DNA from 3 places in the Alteromonas sp. ABH4_456 genome. Region 2 is predicted to be linked to each of the others. Evidence: predicted binding sites of a transcription regulator. Region 2 holds the regulator's gene; each other region holds the start of a gene.
The links. The regulator MetJ, encoded in region 2, represses methionine synthesis genes. The targets are predictions, from matches to a motif close to TAGACGTCTAGACGTCTA.

Region 1: a site for MetJ is predicted at 1,707-1,724, ahead of metA (homoserine O-succinyltransferase MetA). Genes of this name have one in related genera too.
Region 3: a site for MetJ is predicted at 1,478-1,495, ahead of metK (methionine adenosyltransferase). Genes of this name have one in related genera too.

What each region holds. Positions count from the first base shown of each region.
Region 1 covers NZ_JBSWXO010000004.1:223,388-226,569, forward strand. The annotation lists gene ACXAG2_RS08480 (chemotaxis protein CheW) at 1-638, shown strand, start outside; gene ACXAG2_RS08485 (chemotaxis protein CheW) at 656-1,144, shown strand; gene ACXAG2_RS08490 (DUF2802 domain-containing protein) at 1,183-1,665, shown strand; gene metA (homoserine O-succinyltransferase MetA) at 1,797-2,735, shown strand; gene ACXAG2_RS08500 (homocysteine S-methyltransferase family protein) at 2,739-3,182, shown strand, end outside.
Region 2 covers NZ_JBSWXO010000003.1:59,819-63,000, forward strand. The annotation lists gene metF (methylenetetrahydrofolate reductase) at 1-821, opposite strand, end outside; gene metJ (met regulon transcriptional regulator MetJ) at 978-1,301, shown strand; gene ACXAG2_RS05620 (MFS transporter) at 1,351-2,559, opposite strand; gene ACXAG2_RS05625 (malic enzyme-like NAD(P)-binding protein) at 2,657-3,182, opposite strand, start outside.
Region 3 covers NZ_JBSWXO010000003.1:414,984-418,165, forward strand. The annotation lists gene metK (methionine adenosyltransferase) at 176-1,321, opposite strand; gene tkt (transketolase) at 1,786-3,182, shown strand, end outside.

The DNA.
Region 1 (3,182 bases), on a different contig from region 2:
CTAACACTGCCCGTTTGCTGGAACAGGCCACGGCGGACATTATCGCCAAAGAACCTGTGGTTGCTCCTGTGGCTGAGCCGGTCATAGCGCCGCCAGCCACTAATGATGTTACGGAGACGGCCGTTGAACAACTGAGCGGGGCAGTACCTCCGCCGGTCAAAACCACGCCTGTGAAAGACATGCTGGAAAATCGTTTTCAGGCATTGTTTTTTGAAGTGGCGGGGTTAACGCTGGCTGTACCGCTTATCACTTTAGGTGGCATTCACCGGATTGAAAAAGTGGGTGGGCTGATAGGAAAACCCAAATGGTTCAAGGGCGTAATGCTTCATCGTGATCAAAAAATAAACGTTGTCGATACTGCAATGTGGGTTATGCCAGAAAAATACGACCAAAATCTCGCAGAAACGCTAAACTATCAGTATCTTATTATGTTAGGGGACAGTTTGTGGGGCTTAGCCAGCGACAAACTGGTCAACACCGTTACATTGACCAGGGACGAGGTAAAATGGCGTGAGTCAGGAGGCAAGCGTCCATGGTTAGCGGGCATGGTAAAAGAAAAAATGTGTGCGTTAATAGACGTATATCAGTTAATCGCAATGCTAAATAGCGGCTTAGGCAGTAACGATCAGACGCCATAGCCCGGGGAGCCAGGTTCATGAATGACAAGAGCACAACGAATAACGCGCCGGATAACGATCAGGTGCTTCAGTGGGTTACCTATCGTTTAGGTGACGAAACTTACGGTATTAACGTAATGCAGGTTCAGGAAGTCTTACGCTATACCGAAATTGCGCCTGTTCCCGGTGCACCGGATTATGTGTTAGGCATTATCAATCTGCGTGGTAATGTTGTGACGGTTATTGATACCCGCGCCCGCTTTGGCCTTATGCCAACCGATATGACCGACAACACACGGATTGTAATTATTGAATCCGATGAGCAGGTTGTCGGCATCCTGGTAGACAGCGTTGCCGAAGTGGTTTATCTGAAATCATCTGAAATTGACAGTGCGCCTAACGTGGGTACTGAAGAGAGCGCCAAGTTCATTCAGGGCGTGAGCAACCGTGATGGTGAATTGCTGATTCTTGTAGATCTTAATAAGCTTCTCAGTGATGATGAGTGGGATGAACTGAGCAGTCTGTAATGTCATGCAGCGCCTGCTAATCCGGCGGGCGCTTGTCAATGCCTGTATCTTCGCTGCGCTGTTCAGCGCGCGCTATTATCAAAGGGAGAAAACACATCAATATGGACGTGCCGGCACTATCTTTACTCGCTGTTGCTACAGGGTTACTCGCCGTCATTGCTGTTATATGGATGTATTTTTTCTTCAACCGTCAGTTTAAAGAACTCGACGATACTGTCCGCTATCAAAAAGAACACATCGATACCCTGCAACTGGAAATTAATGACCTGGAAAACCAGAACGGTGAAATGCAAACCCGTTCAATGGTACAGGGCAAACACATGCGGGAGCTGGCAGATCAATGCACACAACTCGAAAACCAGTTACGTGAAGTAAAAAGTCAGGACCCGTCCATGCGCTTATATACCCGCGCCGCTGAGCTGGTCAAAGCCGGCGCTGACGTCGAAGAGGTGATGCAAGCCTGCGACCTGCCCCGTGCAGAAGCCGAGCTGCTTATCAGCATGCATCGTCAACGCAGTTAACGGTAAGTTTCTCTCTTTTACCAGAGTTAGATGAATGTGTTGAGCCGTTTAGACGTCCAGCCGTAAGGATGTTGACATCTATCGGGATTCAGCCACAATAACGTTATTATCCGTTAATTGTTGGAGCTGCCATGCCTATTTGTATTCCCGAACAACTTCCCGCGCAGGATGTGTTGTCAGGTGAGAATATCTTCACTATGGACAGCACCCGCGCAGCGACGCAGGATATTCGCCCCATGGAAGTGGGGATCCTGAATCTCATGCCCAATAAAATTGAAACGGAAGTGCAAATCTTACGTTTGCTGTCTAACACACCTCTGCAGGTGAACGTGAACCTGATCCGCGTAGACAAATTAGCGCCAAAGCACACGCCACAATCTCACATGGACGCCTTCTATCACGACTTTTCTGAAATTGCTGATAAGAAATACGACGGTTTAATCGTGACAGGTGCACCGCTGGCTCACCTGCCTTATGAGGAAGTGAAATACTGGGATCAGATGACAGAAATTTTGGAGTGGGCGCAACGTAATGTGCAGTCCACACTCTATCTGTGCTGGGCTGCTCATGCGGCGATGTATCATTTTTACGGCGTGCAGAGAAAACTCAGAGAAACCAAACTTTCTGGTGTGTTTGAGCATAAAGTGCTCGATCCTTATAACGAGTTGCTGAGAGGTTTCGATCCGGTTTTTTATGCGCCTCATTCCCGTTTCGGGTATATTGACTCCGGTGAATATAACAGTGTTGAAGGTTTGAAGGTCATTACGGAATCTGATGAGGCGGGTGCATACACCATCGCATCTGAAGATAAGCGTATGGTGTTTGTTACCGGGCATCCTGAATACGACCCGGAAACTCTGCATGACGAGTATTTCCGTGATTTACAGGCGGATACCCATCCGGCAGTGCCGGCTAACTACTTTACAGACGATGACCCCGCAAAAGAGCCTTTAGTTCGCTGGCGCTCCCATGGTAGTCTGCTGTTCAATAACTGGCTGAACTACTATGTTTATCAGACAACACCTTATGATTTGAGTCAGCTGGCTGAGAAACCCCGGCCAAAGAGGTAATAAGTGACATCAGGTACAAAACAACAACTTCTGGATGCAGCGGCAAAACGCGTTTTGATTCTGGACGGTGCCATGGGTACTATGATTCAGGAGCATAAACTGGAAGAAGCCGATTATCGTGGTGAGGCATTTGCTAACTGGCATTGCGATTTAAAAGGCAATAACGATTTGCTGGCGATTACTCAGCCGGACATTATTTATAATATCCATTGTGCTTATCTTGAAGCCGGTGCAGATATCATTGAAACCAATACGTTCAATGCTACCACCATCGCCATGGCTGACTACGACATGGAAGCGCAGTCGAAAGACATTAACCTTGCTGCTGCTAAGCTGGCCCGTAAAGCCTGTGATGAGTTTACTGCAAAAACACCGGATAAGCCCCGGTATGTGGCAGGGGTCCTCGGTCCCACAAACCGCACAGCATCGATATCACCAGATGTTAAC
Region 2 (3,182 bases):
TAGAAGTGGAAGTGTTTCACCCCTTCTTTCGCCAGCACTTTTACTTGCTCCATGGCGATGTTTGCGCCAATCAGATTACGTGTTGCCTGATCATCGTCATCCAGCCCTTCGTACATTTTGTGCAGCCAGCCCGGTACGTGAACATTGGTGAAACCGGCAAACTTAATCAGTGTCTGATAATTCGTAACCGGCAGGATCCCGGGGACGATATCCAAATCGATACCGGCTGCAGCAGCACGGTCACGGAAACGCAGGTAAACACTGGTGTCAAAGAAGAACTGAGTAATTGCTTCAGAAGCCCCGGCTTCCGCTTTACGCTTCAGGTTAAGCAGGTCGAACTGGGCATTCGGCGCTTCCGGGTGTTTTTCCGGATAGGCGGCGACGGAGATATCAAAGTCTGCTACGTCTTTCAGCAGTGCCACCAGATCAGAGGCATACATTTCGGTTTTATCAACGCCCTTCGGTAAATCGCCCCGCAGAGCAACAATACGGCGAATACCCGAATCCCAGTATTCCTGAGCAATTTGTTTGAGTTCGTCACGGCTTGCGTCCACACAGGTCAGGTGAGGGGCTGCCTGTACACCGGTTTGTTGTTGGATGCGTTTAACAACATCATGGGTGCGGTCACGTTCACCACTGTTTGCACCGTAGGTCACAGACATATAAGAAGGCTTAAGAGGCGCCAGGCGTTCAACAGATTTCCACAGCGTTTGTTCCATCTTTTCCGAGTTAGGCGGAAAAAATTCAAAAGAGACATCAATGTCACGCAATTCGGACAATGACTGGTTTAAGGCGTCGATACCTTGTGCATAGGAAACCATTTTGTTGACTCACTCAATTCTTTGGACGTTTAGACGTCTAAACTAATTAATATATGTCTGGACGTCAAGAGGTTTACACGGCTTAATTGACCTTTTCGCTACATTGTTTAGAATTTCCGCTTATAAAGTAAAATAACAGGCAGTCCGAGATTTCACATGGCAGAATGGAATGGTAAGTATATACACCCTTACGCAGAGCATGGAAAAAAGAGTGAGCAAGTAAAGAAAGTCACTGTTTCTATTCCGATTAATGTGCTTAAGGTGCTCACAGACGAGCGAACCCGCAGACAAATTAATAACCTGCGTCACGCGACGAATTCAGAGTTACTGTGCGAAGCATTCCTTCATGCTTTCACCGGGCAGCCGCTGCCTGACGACGACGATTTGCGCAAAGATAACCCTAACCGTGTTCCTGCCGTTGCAAGGAAAATGATGGAAGAGATGGGGATCGACCCCACCGCCGACAACGAAGAAGAATAGAGTAAAGCCAGAGCAAATCACTCTGGCTTTTTTTGTATCAGGGGCAAGCTTAGTCTTGTCTGGCTGAGGGCGGTTCGATTTTTTGTAATTCGAACAGGGGCCTGAAAGTTGAACGGAACAGGAGCACAATACCCAGGCTCATTACTCCACCCGCAACCGCGCAGGCTACCGGACCAAAAGCTGCTGTCACCGAACCACTTCTGAAGTCTCCGAGTTCGTTGGAAGACGCGATGAACAGGGAGTTCACTGCACTCACACGGCCACGTAAAGCGTCCGGTGTCATAATTTGTACTACTGAGCTTCTGATTACCACACTTATCATGTCTGAACCGCCATAAATCAGCAAAGCGAAGCAAGCCACATAAAGGTTCTGTGAAAAAGCAAAGCCGATAATAGAAAAGCTGAAAATGATCAGTGACCAGAACAGCAGCGGGCCGTTGCGTTCAATGGCCCGTTTACGTCGTACCATTGTCAGACCGATAAGCGTCGCACCAACAGCCGGCATGGCCCGCAATAAACCCAGTGTTTCCGGACCTTCATGTAAGACGTCTTTCACAAACACAGGTAATATGGCCATGACACTGCCACATAGTATGACCACAAGATCAGTAAACAGCGCTCCGCGGACAACGTTGTTGTGCATCAGGTATTCCACACCGCTGAATATATCTTTAAGTGCCAGTTTGCGCTCTGAATGAATGTTCAGAGCGGGCAATAAAGAAAAGCCACCCAGCGTAAACAGGCCGAAAATGATGAGCACCCAGTAGAGCTGACGGTCGAGCGCCGCCAGTAACACGCCGGCGAGGAAAGGCCCCACGGTTAAGGCGATATTCCAGATAGAGCTTACGGCAGCCACCGCACGCCCCAGATGATCGGTGCTGACGATATTCGGCAACACAGACTGAATGGCCGGTACGAAGAAAGCCCGCCCTGCGCCTAATACCGATAACGAGCAAAAGAGCGCCCATTTATTCAGTTCCGGCTGATTCATCAGCAGAGCGACGGCCAGTACCACCAGTAACTGTAATCCGGCAGAAATTAACAAAATGCTTTTGCGGGAAAAGTTGTCTGCAGCCCAGCCCGCCACGAGGAATAAACTGATCACCGGCACAATCTGAAAAATGCCTACCAGTGCCAGGTCAAAGGCCTCGCCGGTGGCTTCATATAAATGCCAGCCGATGCTGACTGCCATAGTTGAGCCGATAAGCGTGGTAGCTATTCGTCCGATGATGAGCCCGATAAGTGCTTTTGACCACATGAAATCTTTGTCCGTCAGATTAGGGGAAGCGGGAAGGTAAACGAAAACGGGCCGGTAGTATAACCGGCCCGTAACAAATGAAGTCAGTATGCTTCAATCAGTCTTTGTTACCCGTGTATTTTGCCGGTAAGGATTCAACACCGGCAACGCCTGAGTCAATCGCTGCCTGTGCTACGGCACTGGCAATACGGTGAAGCAAACGGGGATCCATAGGTTTAGGAATAATGTAATCTTTACCAAATGTCAGCGATGCTGATTTACTGGCTTTCAATACTTCTTCAGGTACAGGCTCTTTCGATACTGAACGTAAAGCTTCAACCGCAGCGACTTTCATTTCGTCATTAATGGTCGAAGCACGCACATCCAGTGCACCACGGAAAATGAACGGGAAGCACAGTACATTGTTCACCTGGTTGGGGTAATCTGAACGGCCCGTTGCCATGATCAAATCACTGCGAACCTCATGGGCCAGTTCCGGTTTAATTTCCGGATCAGGGTTTGAACAGGCAAATACCACCGGGTTTGGTGCCATCAGTTTCAGCGTTTCAGGAGGTAGTACGTCAGGGCCGGAAACACCGACAAAAATATCCGCACCATCCATGACATCGTCAAGGGTACGTTTA
Region 3 (3,182 bases), 360 kb from region 2:
GTGTGCCTGAGTCTGCAGCTCAGTTAGGGATTGATTATCGGGCAGGCAATGCGATTTATACTTAAGTGTAGTTGGTTTGGATGATTATCCCAGTGGGAAAATGTAATTATTTTTAAAATAATTTAAATAAAAAGGCGGCATGTTTCCACATGCCGCCTTCCTTTTATCATTGTTTTTATACAGAGGCTTTAAGCGCTTCTGCTTTGTCTGTGGCTTCCCATGGGAATTCATCACGGCCGAAGTGACCGTAAGCAGCCGTTGGACGGTAAATCGGACGTTCCAGATCAAGCATCTTGATCAGGCCGTAAGGACGTAAGTCAAAGTGTTCACGTACCAGTGCCACCAGTGTTTTCTCATCAACCACACCTGTACCAAACGTTTCGATACTGATAGATGTTGGCTCTGCTACCCCGATAGCGTAAGACACCTGAATTTCACAACGCTTCGCCAGACCGGCTGCAACGATATTCTTCGCCACATAACGACCTGCGTATGCCGCCGAGCGGTCTACTTTTGATGGATCTTTACCGGAGAATGCACCTCCACCGTGACGGGCCATACCGCCGTAGGTATCTACGATAATTTTACGGCCAGTCAAACCACAGTCACCCATTGGTCCGCCGATAACAAAACGACCAGTCGGGTTAATGTGGAATTGAGTGTTTTTGGTCAGCCATTCCGAAGGCAGTACAGGCTTAATCACTTCTTCCATAACGGCTTCGCGAAGTTGCTCTGTGGTGACCTTTTCATTGTGCTGAGTAGACAGAACAACGGCATCAATACCAACCGGCTTGTCGTTCTCATAAATAAAAGTTACCTGACTTTTTGCATCAGGGCGCAGGAAATCGAGCTGACCGGACTTTCTTACTTCAGCCTGCTTTTGCACCAGGCGGTGTGCATAGGTGATCGGTGCCGGCATTAATACGTCGGTTTCGTCACTGGCATAGCCGAACATCAGACCCTGGTCACCGGCACCCTGTTCTTCAGGGCGGGCACGGTCAACACCCTGATTAATGTCAGGAGATTGCTTACCAATCGCATTCAGTACAGCACAGGAGTCAGCATCAAAGCCTACATCTGAGTGGTTGTAACCAATTTCTTTTACCGTCTGACGGGTCAATTCTTCAATATCGACCCAGGCGGATGTGGTGATCTCACCACCTACCAGTACCATACCGGTTTTTACATACGTTTCGCAGGCAACCCGTGCTTTGGGATCCTGTTCTAATATGGCGTCAAGCACAGCATCTGAAATCTGGTCGGCAATTTTATCCGGATGTCCTTCTGAGACTGATTCCGATGTGAATAAATGTGCGGCCATAAATCCTCCGTTATTTCTGGGTTAACCAATACATCACTATCATAAGCTTAAGTGACTGGCTGGTTGGGTATATTCGTTCGCCCCCGGGTATATTCTGTCGTCCCGGACGATGAACAGCATTGTACCGGGTTCGTATGAAAATACCATCTTTACTTCTGGACGTCTAAAAGTCTATTTGTTACGTTTCGTTGACAGTCCGGTTCGTTATTACGTGAGTAAGACGAAAAACGATTTCTGTCAGCAGAGAACCTGTTTTGCGCAACGACTATCCGAATAATTGTTATAAGTTAACTAAATTCGATAAGTGCACCCGGTATAAAACACATTGAACTGGTTATGCGCTTAGGTAAGAATAGTCGCCAGTTTGAAAATTCATAGTCGGCAGCAGGAATTCCTATCCGTTTCCGGATTAATCTCCGAGTTGTCATTGTCAAAGTTTTAAGCAAATTATTAAAGGAGTTAGCATGCCAACTCGTCGTGAACTTGCCAACGCTATCCGCGCACTTAGCATGGATGCAGTTCAGCAAGCCAAATCAGGCCACCCGGGCGCCCCTATGGGTATGGCGGATATCGCACAGGTTTTGTGGTGCGATTATCTTTCTCATAACCCGTCCAATCCCAACTGGGCGAACCGCGACCGTTTTGTGCTTTCAAACGGTCACGGCTCTATGCTGCTTTATTCATTGCTGCATCTCACGGGTTATGATCTGCCGTTAGAAGAGCTGAAAAATTTCCGTCAGTTACATTCTAAAACCCCTGGTCACCCTGAATATGGCTATGCGCCGGGTGTTGAAACCACCACCGGTCCGCTGGGGCAAGGGATCAGCAACGCCGTAGGTATGGCACTGGCAGAGAAAGTGCTGGCTGCACAGTTTAATCAGGACGGCCACGATATCGTCGACCATTACACCTACACGTTCCTGGGTGACGGCTGCCTGATGGAAGGTATTTCTCATGAAGTATGCTCGTTAGCCGGCACATTAGGTCTTGGCAAGCTGGTAGCGTTCTACGATGACAACGGCATCTCTATCGACGGTGAAGTTGAGGGATGGTTCACCGACGATACCGTGAAGCGTTTCGAATCATACGGCTGGCATGTCATTGCCGGTGTTGATGGTCACAACCCTGATCAAATCCGTAAAGCGGTTGATGAAGCCCGCGCGAATACCACACAGCCTACACTTATCTGCTGCAAAACAATTATCGGTTTTGGTTCCCCTAACAAGCAAGGTAAAGAAGATTGTCACGGCGCTCCGCTGGGTGATGACGAAATTGCATTAACCCGCAAAGAACTTGGCTGGACCCACGGTGCCTTCGAAGTACCACAGGATATTTACGCTGAGTGGGATGGCAAAGAGAAGGGCAGCGCGGCAGAAGCGAACTGGAACGAAGCGTTTGCAGCCTATGAAAAAGCGTTCCCTGAACTGGCAGCAGAATTCAGCCGCCGTGTAAATGGTGATGTACCGGCTGACTTCGTTGAAAAAGCGGATGCTTACATTGCGAAACTGCAGGCTAATCCTGATGCTCCGGCAACCCGTAAAGCATCGCAGAATGCACTGAATGCATTTGGTCCGTTGCTGCCTGAATTGCTGGGCGGTTCTGCTGACCTTGCCGGTTCTAACCTGACAATCTGGTCAGGCTCAAAAGGCGTTGATGCGAAAGACGCGTCCGGTAACTACATCTACTACGGTGTGCGTGAGTTCGGTATGTCGGCAATGATGAACGGCATTACCCTGCATGGCGGTTTTAAAGCGTACGGCGCTACCTTCCTGATGTTTATGGAATATGCACGCAACGCAGTGCGTATGGCCGCGCTGATGAAAGCGCCGTCTATCTTTGTTTATACCCACGATTCTATTGG